Regions from separate parts of the Vreelandella vilamensis genome, predicted to be linked through region 1. Evidence: predicted binding sites of a transcription regulator. Region 1 holds the regulator's gene; each other region holds the start of a gene.

Evidence for each region. The regulator FliA, encoded in region 1, starts transcription of late flagellar genes. The targets are predictions, from matches to a motif close to CTAAAGTTNNNNNNNNNNCNGCCGATA.
Region 2: a site for FliA is predicted at 2,629-2,655, ahead of fliD (flagellar filament capping protein FliD). Genes of this name have one in related genera too.
Region 3: a site for FliA is predicted at 4,273-4,299, ahead of QC823_RS10790 (FliC/FljB family flagellin). Genes of this name have one in related genera too.

Annotation. Positions count from the first base shown of each region.
Region 1 covers NZ_JARWAN010000008.1:80,430-87,663, forward strand. The annotation lists gene QC823_RS06880 (OmpA/MotB family protein) at 1-618, opposite strand, end outside; gene QC823_RS06885 (motility protein A) at 624-1,424, opposite strand; gene QC823_RS06890 (RNA polymerase sigma factor FliA) at 1,501-2,205, opposite strand; gene QC823_RS06895 (flagellar protein FlhE) at 2,230-2,646, opposite strand; gene QC823_RS06900 (hypothetical protein) at 2,700-3,416, opposite strand; gene flhF (flagellar biosynthesis GTPase FlhF) at 3,413-5,659, opposite strand; gene flhA (flagellar biosynthesis protein FlhA) at 5,700-7,234, opposite strand, start outside.
Region 2 covers NZ_JARWAN010000011.1:82,427-89,660, forward strand. The annotation lists gene QC823_RS08580 (MBL fold metallo-hydrolase RNA specificity domain-containing protein) at 1-1,073, opposite strand, end outside; gene fliD (flagellar filament capping protein FliD) at 1,117-2,526, opposite strand; gene fliD (flagellar filament capping protein FliD) at 2,795-4,165, opposite strand; gene QC823_RS08595 (hypothetical protein) at 4,472-4,828, opposite strand; gene QC823_RS08600 (hypothetical protein) at 4,909-5,523, opposite strand; gene cysQ (3'(2'),5'-bisphosphate nucleotidase CysQ) at 5,595-6,371, opposite strand; gene QC823_RS08610 (exonuclease SbcCD subunit D) at 6,619-7,234, shown strand, end outside.
Region 3 covers NZ_JARWAN010000016.1:69,737-76,970, reverse strand. The annotation lists gene QC823_RS10810 (helicase C-terminal domain-containing protein) at 1-1,379, shown strand, start outside; gene QC823_RS10805 (hypothetical protein) at 1,390-1,770, opposite strand; gene QC823_RS10800 (cell division protein ZipA C-terminal FtsZ-binding domain-containing protein) at 1,829-2,419, opposite strand; gene QC823_RS10795 (flagellin N-terminal helical domain-containing protein) at 2,688-4,133, opposite strand; gene QC823_RS10790 (FliC/FljB family flagellin) at 4,374-5,528, shown strand; gene QC823_RS10785 (TDP-N-acetylfucosamine:lipid II N-acetylfucosaminyltransferase family protein) at 5,658-7,234, shown strand, end outside.

The sequences.
Region 1 (7,234 bases):
ACCTTCTGGTGTGTCGTTACTTTCCATGGGTTGGGTGTCAGCATAGCCAACGGCCCGCATACGAGAAGCGTTAAGCCCCTCATCTTGTAAATGGCGTAGCACGGCAATCGCCCGGGCCGCGGAAAGCTCCCAATTAGAAGGGAAACGTACGGTCGAAATGGGAATATTATCGGTGTGGCCTTCAATCGAAATTTGCCCGTCAAAGGATTCTAACACCTCGACCAAGCTGTCAATCACCCCGCGCCCCTGCGACGTCAGCTGTGCAGCGCCGCTGGCAAACAGCAGGCTGTCATCAATACGCAAGGTAATGCCCTCACGCCCCTGCTCAACATTGACGCCCGGCACCGTCAGGCCGGAAAACTGCGGCTGCAAACCATCGTGGCGAGGCTGTATCCCGGTTGCCATGGTCGCAAGCGACATCGAGGGCATCGCACTGGGCGGGCGCATACGATCACTATCGCTTGCTTCGCCGCCCCCTGGGGGGGTGAGTGCAAGCAGCAAAACGAACAGCGTGATTAAAAGCGTTAACACGTCAAGGTAGCTGGTCAGCCAGCTTTCATCGTCGCCATCTCCTGAGGGCGACGGCTCCAACGTGCGGCGCGTATCGCGGTCCAACATGGCCGCTACCCCTTATTCTTACGCGTTTTCACGTTAGGGTCGCGAATTTCATCGTGATAGTTCGCGATAAACGAGTTAAGCGTCTCCTCAATAAACGAGGGCAGCCGACGCTTGGTAATCAGCGAGATCCCTTCCAGCACCATGTTCATGGTGATCAAGCGTTCTTCCGTGCGACGTTCAAGCTTCACCGCGATGGGCTTAAAGATCAGGTTGGCCAATAAAATGCCGTAAAAGGTGGTCAACAGCGCCACGGCCATACGCGGTCCGATAATTTCTAAGTCGCCGGCATCCATGACTTCCAGCATATTTACCAGCCCCACCAAGGTGCCGATCATCCCAAACGCTGGGGCATAGGTGGCCATGGTGCGAAAGATTTGCGCCTCGGCGTGTTCGCGCGCCTTAAGCCGCGCGATCCGCCAGCGCAGCATATCGAAGATTTCGTCTTCTTTGGTATTGGCAATCACGAGCTGAATCCCGGTACGCAAAAAGGGGTTGCGAGTGTACTCCAGCGCCTCTTCAACCGCGCGAACATCGCCTTTGAACCACAACCGCGACATGTCCACAAGCTCTTTGATGTCGTCACGCACGTAGGTATTTTCACGCCGGAAAACCACCCCCACCAAACGCACCACGCGCAGCACTTCGCGCAGGGGGTAACTGATAAACGTCGCGGCGAGTGTGCCGGTAATCACGATCGCCAGCCCCGGCAAATTGAGAAAGCTCTCGGGCGACTCTGCGGTAAAAAAAAGCACACTCACCAGCAGGACAATGCTGGCAAACATACCGATTAGCGTTGAAGGGTTCATCAACGGCTCCTTGCCGGTCACTTGAAGTCAAAAAATGTCGTACCCTCGGCACGGCGAGGATGATTATCGGCTCCGCTTAGGCGGAATCGTTTAGTTTTGCGCGTAGACGGCTCACCGCCTGACTGTGCAGTTGCGATACCCGCGACTCGGTCACGCCGAGCACCGCTCCCACCTCTTTTAAGTTCAGCTCTTCTTGGTAGTAGAGCGCCATCAAGAGCTTTTCGCGCTCGGGCAGCATGTCAATGGCGGCCACGAGGCGTTCGCGCTGCTGGCTGTCGAGCAGCTGTTCAAACGGCTGGCGCTGCGCGCCTTCGCCGGCGGCGGGTTCACCGCTCTCTTCCACTAGGGCCTCAAACGGCAGCAGCTGCCCGCTATTGGTGTCGTGAAGCAGCTGCTGATACTCGCCAAGCGGTATCTCCATCTCAGCGGCAATTTCGTGCTCTTCCGGCGCGCGTCCAAGACGCTGTTCTAACTCACGCACGGCGCCATCCACTGCCCGCGCGGAACGGCGCACACTGCGTGGTAACCAGTCACGGGTACGCAGCTCATCCACCATCGCCCCACGAATACGCTGACTGGCAAACGTGGCAAAGGTGGCCCCCTGGCTGGCGTCAAAACGGCTTAATGCTTCTAACAGCCCCACCGTGCCGGCTTGGATCAAGTCATCAAGTTCGATGCTCGCTGGCAGCCGCACCTGCAGTGTTAACGCCTGGCGTCGCACCAGTGGCATGTATTGAGTCAGTTGATCTTGCTGTTCAAATCTACCCTGTGCTGTGTACATCGTTTCGCCTCGCGGCTGGCACCTTCACTGGTAATTGACGATAACTTGCATGCCGCTCACCCGCACCGGCCGCGTTCCCGCGGGCAATGTGAAGCGAAAATGCAGCGGCGCCGCGGCGGGCTCGCCAGCAAACGCCTGCGTGCTTCCGCGCATTCCTGTTAACGCTGTACAGCGCTCAGATTGACACAGCCAAGCGTTGACCGTCTGCCCCGGCGGGTGTTGAAAACGCCATTGAATGCGGTTGATTTCCCCGCCCTGAACGGGGGCATCCGGCGACGGCGCGGCGTGTTGAGAGGTGCTTTGACGGTCGCTCATCGCCACCATCATACCCGGCACCTGCGCCACCCAGCTACCCGGGGCGGCCTGGGCCACACCCGTTAACAGCACTGCGCACAAGGCAAAGATACTTGCCCAACGCTGCCTATCATGGTGTCGTTGCATGGCGTTTGCCTCGTTTTCGTTATCTCATCACTTAAGCTTACGCCAAACGGCGTCTATTGGGCCAAAATTAGCAGCTCAACGCCTAAATAAGTCTGTGCGGCCGCGTGCAAATTATCCAACAGCCCGGCGCGCGGCAAGTGAGGTTCGTGCAGCGCCAAAAGCCGCCTGGGGCCACCGGCATGACGCAGTTGGCGCAACGTGCGGTAGGTATCCGCGAAGGCATCGGCGTGGCTGCTCACCCAAAGCGCCCAGCGCGAGTGCTCGCGTGCCAAGCGGTGCAAGGCGGGATCATCGGGCATCACGACCCGCACGTCCCAGTCATCCGGGTCACCGGCCCATCGCCGCCCCAGCGCTGACCATTGCCCTAACCGCGCCTTAACGCGATTCGCTTGCAACGTGCTGGGGGAAGGTAAGCCCACCACCATCAACACCGTTTTGGGCTTTGGCGGCGCTACCGTTTCCGGCTCTGCGCCGGCCGCGGCAGTCGCGGCTTGCTCGTCCGGCGCACTTTCCTCGCGCGACTCGGTTTCGGTTTCGGTTTCGGTTTCGGTTTCGGTTTCGGTTTCGGTTTCGGTTTCGGTTTCGGTTTCGGTTTCGGTTTCGGTTTCGGTTTCGCCCAGCATCTCGGCATTTTCGACCGAACTGTCTACCGCTTCCTCTTCGATCGCCTGCGGGTCGTCTACCACGTCACCGGCCGCATCCGACTGCTGTTGACGCTGCAGGTTGGCCCATTTACGCAGCCCCGACGCTTGATCTTGCGAGCCCGTCACACGACACCCTCCCGATTAACGCTCCCTAGCTGGCGAATCGCATCGCGGGCCATCAGCGCATACAGCAGCGCATCCAACAGCGCCGTATCGCGCCGCCGACGCCGACCACCAAGCAAGCCGAGCAAATCGCTGCGTAGTGAGGCCGCGGCTTCGTCGGTGGCCACATCCAGGTGCGCCGCCACGGCGGCGCAGCCGCTTGCCATCAGTAAGCGCACTTCAGCGCTAACTTCGCCGCCATCATCCTGTTTGAGCTGCTGCCAGGCGCGACGGGTCAACGGCGCCAACCCCTCACCTTGCAGCTGAGTGACCAATAGCGACAGCACATCGGCGCCTAAGTGACGTGGCGTTAGCCAGTAGCGGCGCACCACGGTCTTGGCGCTTTCCGGGTCGCGGACTTCCCCGTACCACGCCAAAAGCGCCTCGCCGTCGTCGCTCTCTACTTCGGTGTAAACATCCCACAGCTCCAGCGGCTGGCCGCGAAAACGCACATCCACACGATGGGTTAAGGTGCTTTCAGCAAAGAGCGGCTTTACCGTGGTGCGCTCGCCCCGGCAGATAACCCGCTGCGAGGCGCGCACTTGGCTAACCCAGGTAAGGCGCTCGGCATTCAGCCACTCGCGCGTCGCGGCGTCCGGCAACAGCGGCAGCAGATGCACCGCGACACCGCTTTGCGCCGTGAGGGCCGCCAAGCGTGGCTGCCAACCCGCCGGGTGACGGTGTTGTAACCACGTCAGCGCAAGCCATGCGCCATCCGGGTCGAGGCCGATATCCGGCATTGCCCAATCGCAATTACGCTCGTTGCGCCGCGGTGACCACTGCATTCCCAACGTGGCACCGGCGGGCGGGAAATCTGCAAGCAGCTGATCCAGACGTTGATCTTGCACGGCCGCCGGCAGTGCGGCCAAATCCCAGCTTGCTTCCAAGTGGGCAAAGCCCCCAACACGCTGACGCAAGCGGCTTAACAGCGATGACAGCCGCCGCCCTTGACCCAGCACATCTCGCGACCAACGCGGCAGCGCCAGCGACGACTCGTTCGGCGTGTCGTCGGCATACGGGGAGCGCGGCGTGCGCGTTTTCAGCGCTTGCTCAATAAGTCCATCAGCCTCGGCGACGCTCATATCCTCTGGCACCTGCTGGCCGTGAGAACCAAACAGCACGCGCATGCCGTGGCGCATAATGATATCCAGCACCGGCGCTAAACGCCCCGCTTCGTCTTGCTTGGTGATAATACAATCATCAAGCTCTGCCCCGGCCGCGCGGGCCGCTTGGCGATAGCGCAGCACCACTTCTTCAAGGGTTTCCGGCTGGCTTGCGGCATTCAGCAGCAGCACCAGCCGTACCCGCGAACGGCCGCCTTGCAGGTGGGCGATCTGCTCAATCACACGCTGATCGCGCTGGCTCATGCCCACGGTATCGATAATCACCCATTGCTTGCCTTGCAGGCGCCCCAAAAGCGAATCGATGGGTTGCTCAGCGTCCAGCGCGTACATGGGGATATCCAGCAGCCGAGCGTAGATGCGTAGCTGCTCATGGGCGCCGATACGAAAGCTATCGGTGGTGACCAGCGCCACCGGGCGCGTGCCGTGACGCATCACGAAGCGCGCGGCGAGCTTGGCCGTGGTGGTGGTTTTCCCTACCCCGGTGGGACCCACCAGGGCCACGATACCCGTTTCATCAAAAAAGGCGTTTTCCGCGTTGAGTACCGAAAGCCGGTTAATCAATTGCTCGCGCAGCCACGTCAGCGGGCGCTCGCTGTCTTCTGCCAACGCGGCGAAGTCCGGCGGCATTCCCGCCAGCACTTCATTGGCGATTTCAACGCTAAAGCCCACTTCAAACAGCAACTGGTGCAGACGCTGCGCCCAACCTTTGGGTGGCGTATGCGCCTCGACCGGCTGCCCGCTACTGGCGAGCAGCGCGCGCATATCTTGCATCTCTTTGAGCAGTCGCTCGCTCATCGCCTGCAGCGGGTCGGGGGCAGTAGCAGCGGCGGAAGACGGTGGCGGCGATGTCGCCGTGGCAGACGGAGGCGTCGCGGGGGTGAAGGACTCGGGCGCAGGCGTCGCCGTCGAGGGCTCTTCCGGCGCGGGCTCGAAATGATCCACCGCCGAATCTGCCATGGCAAGAATTTCGACCCCACCTTCGGTACGGCGGTTGGCGACAATCAGTGCGTCGTCGCCTAGCGACTCGCGCACCTGGCGCATTACATCGCGGCTATTGGCGCCCACGAAACGTCTTACGCTCATGCTTCACCCTCTGGCCGTAGAATAAAAAACGTTAGCGCCATTACTGACGCCCGCCTACCAGCGTGATCACCCGTAGGGTGCGATCATCGGGAATTTCTGCCTGCGACATCACCACCAAGTGGCGTAACCGTCGGCGCAAGAAGCGCGCCAATACCGCGCGTAGCGAGTGCTGCACAACCAGTACCGGCGGCTCTCCCGCGCCTTCGTGGCGCTCCAGCGCCTGCTCGGCTTGCGTCATCAGCGTATCGGCAAGACCCGGCTCCAGCGCGCCGCTGCCGTTCATGGCCTGCATCAGCACTTGTTCAAGCTGCGCATCCAGCCCCATCACGTTGAGTGTGTCTTGCCCGGAGAACCACTGCTGCGTAATCGCACGGCCAAGCGCCACGCGTACCAGGGCAGTGAGCTCGTTGGCATCTTGCTGTTGCGGCGCGTACTCGGCCAAGGTGTCGAGAATGGTGCGCATATCGCGGATGGAGACATCCTCGTCGAGCAAGTTCTGCAAAATACGCTGCAGCACCGTCAGCGAAATCGCCTTGGGCACCACTTCTTCGACCAGCGATTTCTGTTCGTCGCTGAGCTTGTCGAGAAGTTTCTGCACCTCGGCACGCCCGAGCATTTCGGGTGAATGGCGGTGCAGAAGATGGTTGAGATGGGTGGCGATCACGGTGCTGGCGTCCACCACCGTATAGCCATACACCTGAGCGTGTTCGCGCTGGTTACTTTCGATCCAGACCGCGGGAAGGCCAAACGCCGGGTCTTGTGTCGGCGTGCCTTGCAGCTCGCCCGAGACTTGGCCAGGGTCAATCGCCAGCCACTTGCCTGGGTGGGCTTCGGCACGACCAATTTCCGCCCCCTTCATGGTCAGCACATAAGCGTTAGGCGACAGCTCCAAGTTATCGCGGATATGCACCACCGGCGGCAAGAAACCGACTTCTTGGGCAAACTTTTTGCGCACGCTTTTAATTCGCCCCAAAAGCTCGCCTTTCTGGCGCGAATCAACCAGCGGAATCAACCGGTGGCCCACTTCCAGGCCTAGCGTATCGACCAACTGCACATCTTCCCAACTGGCTTCGGGTGCCTCTTGGGAGGGCGGCGGCGCTTCCGCGGAGATTTCCTCTTTCACCAACAGCTGATTCTTTTGCCGAATCAAAAACCAAGCCAAACCACCAAGCAGCGCAGTGAAAATCAAAAACACTAGGTTAGGCATGCCGGGAACCATCCCCAGAAGCCCCATCACCGCAGCGGCGAGAATCAATACTTGCGGGTTAACGAACAGCTGACTCAGCATCTGCTGGCCAACGTCTTGGTCGGTCGTTACCCGCGAGACGGTAACACCTGCCGCGGTGGAGATGACCAGCGCGGGAATCTGCGCAACCAAACCATCGCCAATGGTCAGCAACGTGTAGGTCTCCCCCGCAGCGGCAAAGCTCATGTCGTGCTGCATCATACCAATCAGCAGTCCGCCAATGATGTTAACCACCATAATCACCAGGCCCGCCATGGCGTCGCCGCGCACGAACTTACTGGCACCGTCCATGGAGCCGTAAAAATCGGCTTCCTGGGACACTTCGGCAC
Region 2 (7,234 bases), on a different contig from region 1:
GCGCTGAGATAGTTCATGATGCGCCCCCCGGCGCACATGCCGCTAGCGGCAATCACCACCGCCGGCCGGCCAGTTTTAGCCAGGTACGCCACGGTTTGCTCGTGCGCCGCATGGCTTTCCACCGTGTAGAGGTTCTCGAAACTGAGCGGATGGCGCCCACCACGCAGGCGGCGCTGAGCTTCGGCATCCCAGTAGGGTTTGAGTGTGCGATAGACGTCGGTAAAGCGTGCCGCCAGCGGCGAATCAACGATAATTTCCAGATCCTGCCATGCAAGCGCGCGGCCACGTGCCCCGCGCTCTTGGTGAATAATCGTCTCAAGCTCGTAAAGAAGCTCTTGGGTGCGGCCGATACTAAACGCCGGCACCATCACCGTGCCGCCGTTGGCAAGCGCCTGTTCAATGGCCGCTTTGAGCGTCGCCCGACGTACGCGGCGGTCCGGGTGGCGACGGTCGCCGTAGGTGCTCTCCAGCACCAGCTGGTCGCAGCCGTAAGGCGATTTGGGTGCCGGCAGCAGCGGCGCATAGGGCGCGCCTAAATCGCCGGAAAATACCACCCGCGCTTTCTCGCCTTGCGCGTTTTGATGCGAGACTTCCACGTAGCTCGAACCCAGAATATGCCCGGCACGCTTGAGTTTCACGCGGGTAGTCATGTCGCCGGCGTCTACTACCGTGTGCCACTGCCCGTAAGGCAGCGGCACCAGTTGGCGCTCAAGCTGGGCTTGAAACTGTTCGATCAATCGCGCGTTGCGGGTGAAACCGATTTTGAGGGCATCTTCAATTACCAGCGGCAACAGCGTCGCCGACGGAATCGAGCAAAGTATCGGCCCGGCAAACCCCGCCGCCAGTAAATACGGCAGCCGCCCGATGTGGTCGATATGCACGTGAGTGACAATTAGCGCGTTAAGCGTGCTGATATCAAAATCGACGTTAAGCTGCTCAAAGCTATCTTGCGCTTCGTCTTCGCCTTGGAAGAGGCCGCAGTCAATTAGCATTGAATGGTCATGGTTGAGAATTAGCTGGTGGCAGCTGCCGGTGACGCCCTCGGCGCCACCGTGGTGGAGAATATCGAGCATGGAAAGTCCTTTTCCGAGATGTGCCGCTTATTTAGCACGGCGATTACTTTTTACGACCCAGTGCCGCGTCTAGCGCGTCGAACTGCTGGTTCAAGTAGGTGCTGGTCTGGTTCATCTGCGCAATCATCGAGTCGAGCTGGCCGAACTGCACCCGATAGCGCGAAATCGTGCGCTCGATACTCTTCTCCATACGTTCGTAACGGGCATCCAGGCTTTCGATGCGGTTTTCCGCACCGCTAATCGCAATACCCAAGGTGCCAGTATCGCCCGTCAACTGTTTGACGGTAGTGCTCAGGCTATCGGCCAAGCCGTTTTCACCGTCCACGCCGGCGAAAAAATCACTCAAAGCATTTGGGTTATCTTTGGCAAGATCGCTAATCGCGCCTTCGTCTATTTCCAGTGTGCCATCACGCTGCAGGGTAATGCCCAACTGGTTAAGCGTGGAAAATTCGCCGCCGGCGACGCCGCTTGTCAACGTGCTGCGCAACCGCCCTTCAATGGTGCGCACCGCACTATCGCCCACCAGCTCGCCAGCGGTTTCCTGATCACCGGAAAACGTCGTCAACGAGCCAATCGTGCCTTTCATTTCATTGAAGGCTTTAACAAAGCCGCCGATAGCTTCACGGATTTTTAGCGTATTGCGCTCGACGGTGACGGTACTGCTTGCCGTTTCGTCCACGCCAATATTCAGCTCGCCAAGGTTAAGGGTGACTCCCTGAATCGCGCCTTTGACTTCGTTACTATCGCTGGTGATGTCTATGCCATTAACAGTTAAAGCTGCGTTTTTGCCGCTGATAGCAGTGCCACTTGTCAGCGTTTGGTTATCCGAATCGGTTACATCGATAGCTGTTGCTCGGTCATCCCCAGCGTAGAACGCAAAACCTTTAATCGACGCATGGTCGCCAGTCTCGCTTGAACTTAGGGCCAGTCGGTAATCTGTGCCATCGAAAATCACGCTGGCATTCACCCCCGCGTCTTTCTTGGCATTAATGGCATCACGGATCTCTTCTAGGCTGCTATCCGCCGCTATCTCAATGGCGATGCTCTTTTTACCATTAAACGTAAGCTCCAGCTGCGTTGCACCGTTAAGCGTTAGCGCTTCGCTGGCATCTGCCACCCCGCTAGAGGCGAGGGTGCCGCTGGTAGCAAGCTGGGCGACTTCCACGCGATAACTGCCCGGCAGCGCGTCCGCGTCGGTGGTGGCGGTAATCTCATCGCCGCGCACACTGGCCGAAAGGCTCTGGTAAAGCTTGGGGTCTTTTAGCCCATCGACGGCCTCTTTCAGCCCATCCAGGGAAGACTGGATTTTGCCGTAAGCGGAAATTTTGGCATTTTGCTGCTCTTGCTGACGCGTAATGGGCGCAAGCTTGCCGCGCTCAGCGTCTTTTAGCTGATCAAGCAGGCCATTAAGGTCTAGGCCGGAGCCAATACCGAGAGAGGTTATTGTCGCCATACTGGAATTCCTCAGTGTTCAAGGCTAAACCCAACACGTATTGCGCTTCGCCAGCATAAAAGCGGACAGTGCGCACTGTCGGTTAATTGTCGTTAGTTTTACTATCGACTAAAAAGACGCTATCTTTAGCGCCTTTTTGTTCTTTAAGTGTAACAGCGGATAGGCGAACACAGCACTTTTTTCCTCATCGCCCACTGCCATAGAGCAAAAAGCCCGCTCATGAGCGGGCTTTGGTGGGCTTACTGGCCGGTTAGGCTATCGGCGTTGATCAACCCGCACTCATTTGCGACTCTAGCGCGGCAAACTGGTTAGTCAGGTAGTCGCTGGTCTGGTTCATTTCGGCGATCATGCCGTCAAGCTGACTAAACTGCTCGCGGTAGCGACCAATGGTCTGCTCAACCGACTGCTCCATACGCGTATAGCGATCACCTAATGACTCCACCCGATTTTCAGAGCCGTTAATGGCCCCCTGAACGGTGCCATAACTGCTCAGCATTTGGCCGACGCTTGTGTCGATTTGCTCAGCCAAGCCGGTAGCGTTCTCGCCTCCGGCGAAGAAATCCGATAACGCCTGTTGTTCGTTAGCGATCACGTCGTCCAAACGCCCTTCGTCCACGGAAAGCGTGCCATCAAGTTCCAGCGAAATACCGATATCGCTCAGCATCGAAAAGCCATCACCGCCCGCGGCAACACCGCCGCTTAGCGCGCTGCGCAACGTCGACTCAACCCTACGGACCGTGTTGTCGCCGTTTAACTCTCCGGCCTGCCCGGTTTCTTGATTAAAGGAGGTCAGCTCACCGATAGAAGTTTTAAGCGAGTTGTAGGAATCCACAAAGCCTGTCACCGCCTCACGCACTGCCAAGGTATCTTGTTCAACAGAAACCGTGCCGGTGCCTTCGCTTTGCAGGTTCAAGGTCACGCCTTGAATCGCGCCCTCTACTTGATTGTTAGCGCTGGTGATGGTGATGCCGTTGACGTCCAGGCTCGCATCGGTACCCGCTTGGTGGGTATTGTCGGTGTCGGAGGTGAAAGGCGCTGGCTCCGCACCATCAAACGAAAAACTTGAGATCGAAGCATCTGCGCCGGTTTCACGCGAACTCAGCGCCAAGCGAAACTCATTGGTGCCGCTGCCGTCGTTAATAATGGTCGCGTTGACGCCCGCATTTTCATCGGCGTTGATCGCATCGCGGATATCTTCAAGCGAGCTATCTGCTGCGATGGCAACATTTCGCGTCGAACCATCGCCAAAGGTAAACTCCATCTGCTGGGCATCAGTGCCAGAGATCGGATCTTCAGCATTATCAACGCCATCTGATGCCAACGTGCCGCGCGTGGCAAGCGAGGTGACGTCAATGTTGTAGCTGCCCGGCATCGCCGTTTCATCCGCGGCTGCGCTTACCGCTTCGCCGCTGGTGTTGGTAGAAAGGCTCTCGTAGAGCGAAGTATCGCCTAACGCACTGGCGCTGCTCTGAAACTCAGAAAGCGCGCCTTCTAACTTGCCATAAGCGGAAATCTTGGTCTGCTCGGTCTCTAGCTGCTGCTCAATGGGTGCTAGCTTTTCGCGCTCTGCGCTACGCAGCTGATCCAGAAGACCGTTAAGGTCAAGCCCAGAGCCAATGCCAAGTGATGAAATCGACATACCAACTATCCTTTTTTTCGCGGTGCGACTTCTTCTGCCAAGCCACTGACCCGCTTCTACTAAGCCACACTGACAAACACCGGCGGAGCGTAATATGGTGCATTCGACGCCTGATGCGCCCTGCTCAATTAACTCATACTGTAAACACTCGGCGTTGTGATTGCGAACTTGACCCTAAGTGCCACTTTTTATGTATCAGCATGTAACGTCAGCTGGCGACGATTCATCACAACGACCCATCACAACCATCCATCACAACCATCCATCACAACCATCTATGGCAACTATCCATAGCAACCTATCCACTTATTGCTCCGCTTGGGTTAGCGCTTGTAGTCGCTGGTAAAGCGCTTTTGCGCTTTCAACGGCGGTTGTCTCGTGGGCATCCAGCGTTAGGTAAATGTCTTGGCGCTTATCTTGCGTCACGGCCTCTAATTCGCTCTGGTAGCGGTTTAGCAGATGCTCCAGGTTCAGGCGAATCATCATAAGCTCTAGCTCAAATTCCGATTGCAGCGACTCATAGCGCGCCTTATGCTCCGCCGTTTTGCTCGCGTCCACCAACACTTTGAGTGTCGTGCTCACTTCTTTTTTCATGGTGTTGAGTTTAGGAACGAGGTCATAAACCACCTCATACGCGGAAATATTAGTAACAGCTTGGCTCACAACGCCCCCAGAAACGGCAAAAAATATCAGCGTTACCGAAAATAGCACATCACGACTAGGTTATGAGGAATGGAGTTCATTCACACCTTCGCGTTGCCATCGATAACGGCCTGAAGACCGCTGGCCGTCACGGGTTGCTTTTCCGCATCTACCACCTTGCCACCGGCACGGGCGAGCTCTTTTGAAAGATTCACCAAACGTACCAGCTGCAGCTTGTTGGGGGTGGAGGTGCTGCTTTTTTTCAGCATCTTCACGCTGACGCCTTTAATCGGAAACTGACCGTTATCATTATTAAAAGACGGTAGCCGCCCCGGTGGGTACGCATTGGCAATATAAATCGGGTTGCGCGGCGATTCGCCTGCCACGGTGAAGGATTTACTGCTGCTCTCATACACCGCGCCTGCGGCACCAAGCAAAATACCCAGGCGCTCATTTAGCGCAAGGGTCGGGTCGTCAAACATCACAAAAAGCCCCCAAGCCCCCGCGTTTTCATCCACCAACACGGGGGAATCAACGTCAGGGGTTGAGGCTTTAGCCACACTGCCTGCTTGCTTGCGGGGTGCGCGCTTACGAAAGCCGAAACTTAAGTTCAGGGACTCCCCCGTGAACAGCAGGTAAATCACTACCAAGCCGCAATTAAGGCTTACCCAACCCGCCAAAATCGCGATTAAAAGCGGGAGTGTTGTCGGATCCATGACGTTCTCGATATTAAGTGACACGTTATTGTCGCCGACAAAGCGGCTCAATAACATTGAGTTATATCATATTAGGTTTTTCCGTAACCCCACACCACAAAGTCCGGGTTGAGTGTCTCGCTTGGTGTGGCGTAAGAAAGCGGCTCACCTTGCAGCGTTACCACTCGACCACCCGCCTGCTCAACCACCGCTTGCGCGGCACCGGTATCCCACAAGCAAGTTGGCCCTAAGCGCGGGTAAACATCGGCCTTGCCTTCGGCAATCACACAGAGTTTCAGCGAGCTGCCCAGGGGCCGAATAGTGTGCTCGCCGAGCTTTTTAAGCCAACCGGCAAGCGCCGGGCTAGCGTGCGAGCGACTCCCCATCACGCGCCACGGCGTATTGGCATCGGGCTTTCCGGCCACGTGCAGGGTATGGCGCACGCCATGTTCATCGATTTTAACCGCACCAACGCCTTTTGCCGCCAGATACGCCGTGCCTAACGCGGGCGCGACCACCACGCCCAACACAGGCTTACCCTGTTCGATCAGCGCAATATTAACGGTGAACTCGTCATTGCGCTTAATGAACTCTTTAGTGCCATCAAGCGGGTCTACCAGCCAATAGCGGCCGTCCACATCCGGCCCGGCAAAGCCCTGTACATCTTCTTCGGATAACACCGGTATACTCTGCGGCAATGCATCAAGGCGATTCATGATAATGTGATGCGCGGCTTTATCCGCCTCGGTTAGCGGGCTTTTGTCTTCCTTTTCTTCCACGCTAAAGTCGCGCGCATATACCGCCATGATGGCATCACCCGCCTCGCGGGCAATGCCTTCCACGGTATCGAGTAAATCGTTTATATCCATCGTGTTTTCCTCTCTATTCACCCGCGCCTGACAAGGAATACTTTCAACACCATACCCGCGAGCCACCCTACCCGCCACCGTCAAAGCAATGGTGAATGATGACGTTTTCTAATGGCGCTCCAACTTGGACCGCTCTTGTGAGAGCCCGATTTATCGGGCGAAAGAGGGGCGTGCACGGTATTGAGATCATGGGTATCGTATACGCACTTTTCGACCATGCGACCCCGTTATGAGGGAATGGATACCCATGCAGCTGCTTCACACCGCGGATTGGCACCTGGGCCAGAGCTTTCACGGCCAGGAGCGCCACGCCGAGCACCGCGCTTTTCTTACCTGGCTTTTGGATACTCTCACCGAGCGCGCGCCGGATGCCTTGCTGGTGGCGGGAGATATTTTCGATGTAGTGAACCCATCATTGCGCGCCCAAGCGCTGTTTTATGATTTTATCGTCAGCGCTCACGAACGGCTGCCGAGCCTTGATATTGTGCTGATCGCCGGTAACCACGACAGCGGCAACCGTATCGAGTTGCCCGCGCCGTTGATGAAGCGCCTGCGCGCCCACGCGTTAGGCCGAGTGAACTGGCAGGATGACGGCCACCTGGATGCCAAACGCCTGCTGGTGCCGTTGACCGATGCGGCGGGCGACACCCGCGCTTGGTGCCTGGCGCTGCCTTTTTTGCGCCCGGCGGAAGTCACGGGCGTTGCCCAGCCAAACGAGGAGCACGAGCCCGCCGATAACGACTACGTGAGCGGTATCACGCGGGTGCATCGTGAGCTGATCGACGCGGCAAAAGCCCAGCGCGCCCCCGGCCAGGCGCTGGTGGCGATGAGCCACGCTCACCTGCACGGCGCGGCGGTGTCAG
Region 3 (7,234 bases), on a different contig from region 1:
TGCTGGCCGTGGATTTAGTCACGCAAGGCAAGATTACTCAGGCGGAGGCGCCTTATGCGCTCCTGCTGGATGAAGCGGAACACTACCCCGAAATCGCTGAAGAGCTGTTGAGCGAGCGTATTTCGCTACAGTCTGCCACGCATCTTCTGAAGCAGCTAAAGCAGCACCGCGTTGTGAAACAGTGGCAATCCCTGCTGGATAACATGACCGAACGCGAGCGCGCAGGTAGCGCGCATAGCCTAACACCCTACCAAAGTGAGGCCATGCAAGCGGCGGTGACGGCGTTACTGAAATTGCGTCCGCGTGAGAGCAGCCACGACCCAGCCCTCTGGCGGGAATGGCAGCACCTACGTCAAGGGGCAGAGAAAATCGCCGCCCGGCTGCGCGAAGCCAGCCGCTATCTGGTGCTGGATTACTCACCCGTTCTCGGGCTGCCTGGTATTGTGGCGCACGCGCCGAGTGCTGCTTCAAGCCTCAAAGCCGGTGCCAAGGAGCGGGTCACCTTTATGACGTCCGCCACGCTTTCGGATCTTGATCACGCACCTGGGGAAATCCCTAATTTCCGCTATATGCGCAGCCGCTTGCAGCTGCCGGTGACCCACAAGCGCAGCGGCCTGCAGCGAAGCTTCCAGGCGCAGCGTTTCGGCACTTTGCGCTTTCGCTTACCCAGAGCGCTGCCGCATCCGCTGTCGCCGCAAGAAAACGGCGATTACCGCCTTGCCAATCACTTCTGCCAACAAGCGCTGCCCTATATCACTGATCAACTGGGCCGCACCCTGGTGCTGTGTGCCAGCTACGCCGATGTTGCCGCGTTAGAAGCCGCTTGGCCCTTAGAGCAAGTGCATCGCCTAGTGGCGCATCATCCCGGCATGGGGCTGAGCGAAGTGGTGGCCAAGCTAGAAAAAGATGCCATTTTGCTCACACCCGCCGGGTGGGAAGGGCTGTCGCCAAGCCGTGAAGATAACCAAGCGTATTGGCAGCACTTAGTGGTAGTGCGTAACCCCCGCCCGATGCTGAGCCAAGTTGAACAGCACCTGGTGGAGCAGCTATTGCACCGTCGAGATGTGCCCGAAGAAGATGCAAAACGCATCGCCAACGGCATGCTGCAACGGAAAAACACCGTGCGAACCCTGCACAAATTGCGCCAAGGGCTGGGGCGTGCAATTCGTCATCCCGATGACGATGTGCTGGTGACGCTATTAGAGCCGCGCATCCCACGGCCTTCGGGCTACCCGCCGCGCGAAGGCGTGTACGTTAGGCAAACGCTACTGGGCGCGATACCTGCACGCTTTATGCGTGCCTATCAAAGTGCGGAAGAACCGGGTGGAAAAGAAACAGAAGGCACAACGCCGAACCAAGCTTTAGCGGCTTTGCTCTAACCCCCCCCCCCTACCACGGCACTTCTCGCCGGCCGGTTTGAAACGCGACCACCTTGCGGTAAATCTCCTTGGCGCGCTCAATCGCCTCTTGCTCCATTTCATCCGGTTCCACCTTGCGGTTGCCGCTCGCGCCGCCTGAGGCGAGCATATCCTTCACATCCGGCCGGTAGCGCTCCAGCAGGTGCTCCAAATTGGTGTGGATCGCCTGCAATTCGAGGGTGAACTCGCGACGTTGCTCCATGCGCTTGGCTAAATCTTTATGGTCCGTGGCGCCATTGATCAGCGACGCCAAGGTGCCGTTCACCAGCTTCTGCGCTTGGTCCAGCCGCGGGATGATCACATACACCACGTCATAAAGCTGAAAGGGCGCTTCGTATTGTCGATAGCTCATTCTGGTACGTTGATCATAGAGGTGGCAGCAACTTAAGGCAGTGATAAACGCGCGTAGTCTACTCGTCCTCGCGGCGCATTTCAGCCAGCGTCTCTTCGGTGATCGGCTCGCGCTTGGCATCGAGGATATGCCCGCCAAGCTCGGCGACCTCATGGGTGAAGGCGATCAAATCATCGGGGCTTCTTGAGACTTTGCGCGCGTTCAAAAAGCGGATCAAAATCGAGATGCCCTGCACCGGCGCGTGCTCGCCCCCTTCATGCAGCGGCGGCAGCTTGCCCGGCGAGGTGGCGCTGGCCACCATCAGCGGGTAGCCCTTGGGCCCCGGCGGCAGGTGGAAGGCGCCCAGCTCCGCCTCGTAAAAGGCTTTTTTCTCTTTTAGCATTTCGCCCAGCGCCTGGTTGATCGCTTGGCTTGGCGCATCAAACACCACAAACAAGCACTGCTGCGCGGGCTTTTGGGTTTTGGCGGGTTTTTTCGGCGTGGGCGCCGCCGCGTCAGGCGTTTTTTGCGGCGCGGGGCTAGGCGCAGGGGTGGTTGGCTTTGCCGCTTGGCGTGGCTTGATCACCACGCGGTAAAAAAGCCAAAGGCTGGCAAGCCCGAGCACAATCGCGACGCCGGCCAGCAGTATGGGGAGGTTGGAAGATGACATGGTGTTTCCTCATCACGCTATCGGATAGCTTTAAGATACGCGTTTGGGCATAAAAATGCAGCGCCTGATGAAAAGGGCGCTATAAATAAAGCACCGACATCACGCTAGACGTCACAGGTCAAAAATGGACTCATCGTGTACGCACCCACACGCTCAGTGGCAAGCAGTCAGAAGGTAGTAATCGAGGTTGTGACGTGATTGGAAAACGGCATTCAAAAGCAGCGTAATTAAGAAATCAGCAGCTTCAAAAAGAGGCAAAAAACGCTTCCTACTGCAGCAGCGTCAACGCAAGTTCTGGTACCTGGTTGGCCTGGGCCAGCATGCTGCTGCTTGCCTGCTGGATGATCTGCGCTTTCACCAAGTTGGCAGTTTCCAATGCATAATCTGCGTCCATAATGCGAGATTGTGCTGCACTGGTGCTTATCTTCTGCTGTTCAAGGTTGGCGATGGCACCTTCAAAGCGATTATTCAAAGCGCCATAATTACTTCTATAACCATCAACCAGTGAAAGAGCGTCGTCGAAGGTTTCAATAGCGGCTCCGGCACCACCCTGAGTCAGCAGGTTCACATATTTCAAACCTAGTGTTTCACTATCTGAGGGTGTGGCGGGGATGGTCAACTTGTTCGCATTTCCGCCAAAATCGGCGTCCATGACGATATCTGTGTCTGTGCTGAGTGGGTGTGGCGGAGGACCATCCGGCATCTCATCCCAGTCAACTTTCAAGTTATAATGCCCATTACCGGCTACGGCCAGAAAGAGTGGTTGGTTCACTTCTTCAATCACCACCCTTTCAAGGCGAGTTCCAGGGTCATTGTAGCCGTCATTCACTCCATTATCATGCCAATCGCCATCACCGCTGTAGGCGATATTCATGCCAGCAACACGGCGTGTTACAACACTTCCCGGCGGCGGATCATATTCGGTTGTATTGTGAAAGAGAATGGAATCATCATATTCAACTTCATCACCGAAGCCATTAGCTGAATTAAGCAAGTTCTGCTTCAAATCATCAGGGTTATCAATACCATTAATGGACCAGGTATAGTCAACATCGTCGGGATCATTTACCTCCAGTGGTGTGCCCACAAGATGGGTACCGTTGATGGTAAAAAGCTGGATATCATCATCAGCTCCCAAAGAATCAATATCAATGACAAGCCCCTTCGTGCCCTTCGGGATAAACCCTATTGGGTCAGCTGATGAAGGACGACTATTGTCCCAAACACCCTTGGTTACAACATCCTTGAGAGTTTGAGTATTACCAAGCGCGGCATCCAGTTGCCTTTGTTCGGCCGGCGCCAAAGGGTGCTTATCGAAGGCCTGCGTATCGAAAGAAATCCGATCGATTTCATCTTGTAGCTGCAAGAACTCGCCATGCAGCGCTTCACGATCGGAATTCGACAGGGTTCCATTTGCCGCCTGCACCGACAGCTGCCGCCCACGCTGCAGCAGGCCATTGATGCCATCCAGGCCACCTTCCGCGGTCTGCATCAGGCTGATGCCATCATTGATGCCCTGGGTGATCTTGTCACCAGCCCGAAGGCTGGCCTCCATGCGGTTGGCCATGGCTTGACCGGCAGCGTCGTCCTTGGCGCTATTGATGCGTAAGCCGGAGGATAGGCGCTCCATGGCGGTGGCTAACGCACCGTTCGCACGGGTGTTGTGGGCTTGGCTCTTGAGCGAGAGAGTGTTGGTATTGATGATGACGGCCATGACTGCCTCCTTGCATTCATTTGTCCTCATGCTACTTAATTTTTTACTTGCGAACACCCCTTTTTCATCGTTTACGCGAGAGGCATGCTCTCTATCATTCTCCTGTTACCAACTTTTACACCTTTTTTTATCAAGTACCCTAAAGGTTTCCTCCCATCCGCCGTAATCAGTAATAACGGCACACAATGTGGCCGAAAAAGCGGGCCTTCTAGGCCAGTGTCAAAGTAAAGGAGAATCACCATGTCAGTGATTAATACCAACATCACCTCCATGATCGCCCAGCAGAACCTGAATAAGTCAAACGACTCGCTCAGCACTGCCATGGAGCGTCTGTCTTCAGGTCTGCGCATCAACAGCGCTGCTGACGATGCCGCCGGTCAGGCCATCGCCAATCGCATGAGCGCCCAGATCACCGGTCTAAACCAGGCGGTGCGTAACTCCAACGACGGTATCTCTGTTGCACAGACTGCCGAAGGCGCCCTGAACCAGATCAACGACAACGTCCAGCGTGTCCGCGAGCTGACGGTTCAAGCGGAAAATGGCACTAATAGCCAGGATGACCTGAACTCTATTCAGGATGAGATCAATCAGCGCCTGACAGAAATTGATCGCATTTCAGCAGAAACTGACTTTAACGGCACCAAGGTGCTAGATGAAGGCGTTTCTGCCATGAGTATTCAGGTAGGGGCCAACGATGATGAAACCATCGAGATTTCACTGACGGCCATCAACCGCGACACCCTTGATCTTACTGGCTTTAATGTCAATGGTCCTGATAATCCTTCAGCACCTGCTGATGGTGAAAAACTCACCGATGTTGATGGGAAGTCCTTTACAGCAGCCACCACTGCATCCACCACTGCAGGCGATACTGAAATTGCTATCGCTGATTTTACCGGCGTAGCAGCTGCCAATGTTTCAGACGTTGACGGTTACACCGGTGGTGGTGACGTTGTATCCGATGCTGACGGGAACCTGTTTCTGGATACCGGTACTACCGATGCCAATGGTGATACCATTTATTATGAAGTTGAAAGCTTTGATGCTACAGCTTCTACTGGTGGTGCTGGTGCTACGCTTGACAGCGTCACCATCACTGGTGATGCGCTGACAATTGCTACATCAGATCCGCTGAAGCAGTTGGATGACTCATTGAGCACCATTGATGGTTTGCGTTCTGAACTGGGTGCGGTACAGAATCGATTTGATTCCGCTATTACCAACCTTGAAACCAACAGCACGAACCTTTCCGCTGCACGTTCACGTATCGAAGATGCTGACTATGCAAAAGAAGTAGCCAACATGACGCGTGCACAGATCCTGCAGCAGGCAGGTACCAGCGTATTGGCCCAGGCCAATCAGATCCCTCAGAGCGTGCTGTCTCTGCTGGGCTAATCTAAAACGCTATAAGCTTTATAATGAAGCAGGCCCTATGGCCTGCTTTTTTATCATTGTATATTACAAGTTTTTATAGTTCTATCCTCTTGAAGTAGCGTTATTCATCCTTGCTAAGATCGAGTTCTCATGGTGCGCAAAAATAGACATATTCAAAACCGTTCCGTTGGCAAGCCATTAAGTTTGGCAAAACTTCGTCAACAAACCGAACGTCAGCCACACAATGCTAATGCGTGGATAAAACTGGCTCAATGGCACCTTGAGAAAGATGAGCTTGATGAGGCTTATCAAACCATGGCAAAAGCGGAACAGCAATTGCCTGAGAGCCATGAAATATTAGAATGGCTGGGATATATTGAATATAAGCGCCATAAACCCAAGGAAGCACTAAAATATCTAGAGTTATCTCAAACTGTTCAACCGAATTCAGTATTTTGCTTAACAACTTTAGCTAAAATATATTTTGATGCAGGAAAGCTTACAACCGGCCTAGATTATATCGAAAAAGCCGAGCATCTATCACCTAAGGATATTAGAGTGCTGGATACGAAAGGAAAAATACTAAACGGCTTGTTTCGGTTAGAAGAAGCAAAAGAGGTGTTTTTACGCCTGATAGAGTTGAATCCTGACTCTCATGTGCACTGGAACAGTCTTGGTAATGTCATGCGGGATTTAGGGAATCTGGATAGCGCGATTGCCTACTATAAAAAATCTGAGAAATTGACTGGAAAAGACCCGATACCTTATTCAAATTGGCTAACTTCTTTGCATTATGATGCCGAGGTATCACGCGAAGAAATTGAAGAAGTTATCAACCAATGGGAAGTGCACTACGCACCCCAAGATCCGCCCAAACGGCCTTTGGCGGAAAATCTAGACCCTTCTCGTCGCCTTAGAATCGGAATGCTTTCGGATGGTTTTCGCAGTCATCCGGTAGGCAAGATGATAGTGCGATTTTTAGAGCATTTCAATTCTGAAGAGGCAGAGCTTTTCGCCTATTCTACCAGTGATATTAAGGACAGCATATCCCTAAGATTACAATCATGCATAGATCATTGGCTATCAATTAATCAATTTTCTGATAAAGCTCTCTATCAGAAAATGCGTGACGATAAAATCGACATTTTAATTGATCTTTCTGGCCACAATACTGGCAATCGAATGAAGGTGATTGCCATGCAGCCCGCACCTTTACTAATGAAATGGGTAGGGGGGCTGATTAACACAACGGGCGTAAAGTCAATAGACTACTTGATCAGCGATAGCATTGAAACGCCCAAGGGTGAAGACAAACACTACACTGAAAAATTGATTCGTTTGCCCGATGATTACATTATTTTTGATCCGCCCAAAAACCTTCCAAATATTAATGAGCTTCCTGCCAAGCGCAATGGCTATATAACGCTGGCTTGTTTTAACAACCCTATCAAGATCAATCATAAGACCCTGGTAGAATGGTCCAAAATAATGCATCAATTACCTGGGTCCAAGCTGCTATTGAAAGGTCGCGCATATAGTAGCGAAGCTTTTTGTGAACATCTTTATACCCAGCTTGAAGCCGAAGGGATCTCGCGCGAGCGCCTGTTAATTGAAGGCCCCGGCGCTAATCATGAAATGCTGGATGCCTATAATCAGGCTGATATTGCCCTGGATCCATGGCCCTATTCCGGCGGCTTGACCACCTGCGAGGCCTTTTTAATGGGCGT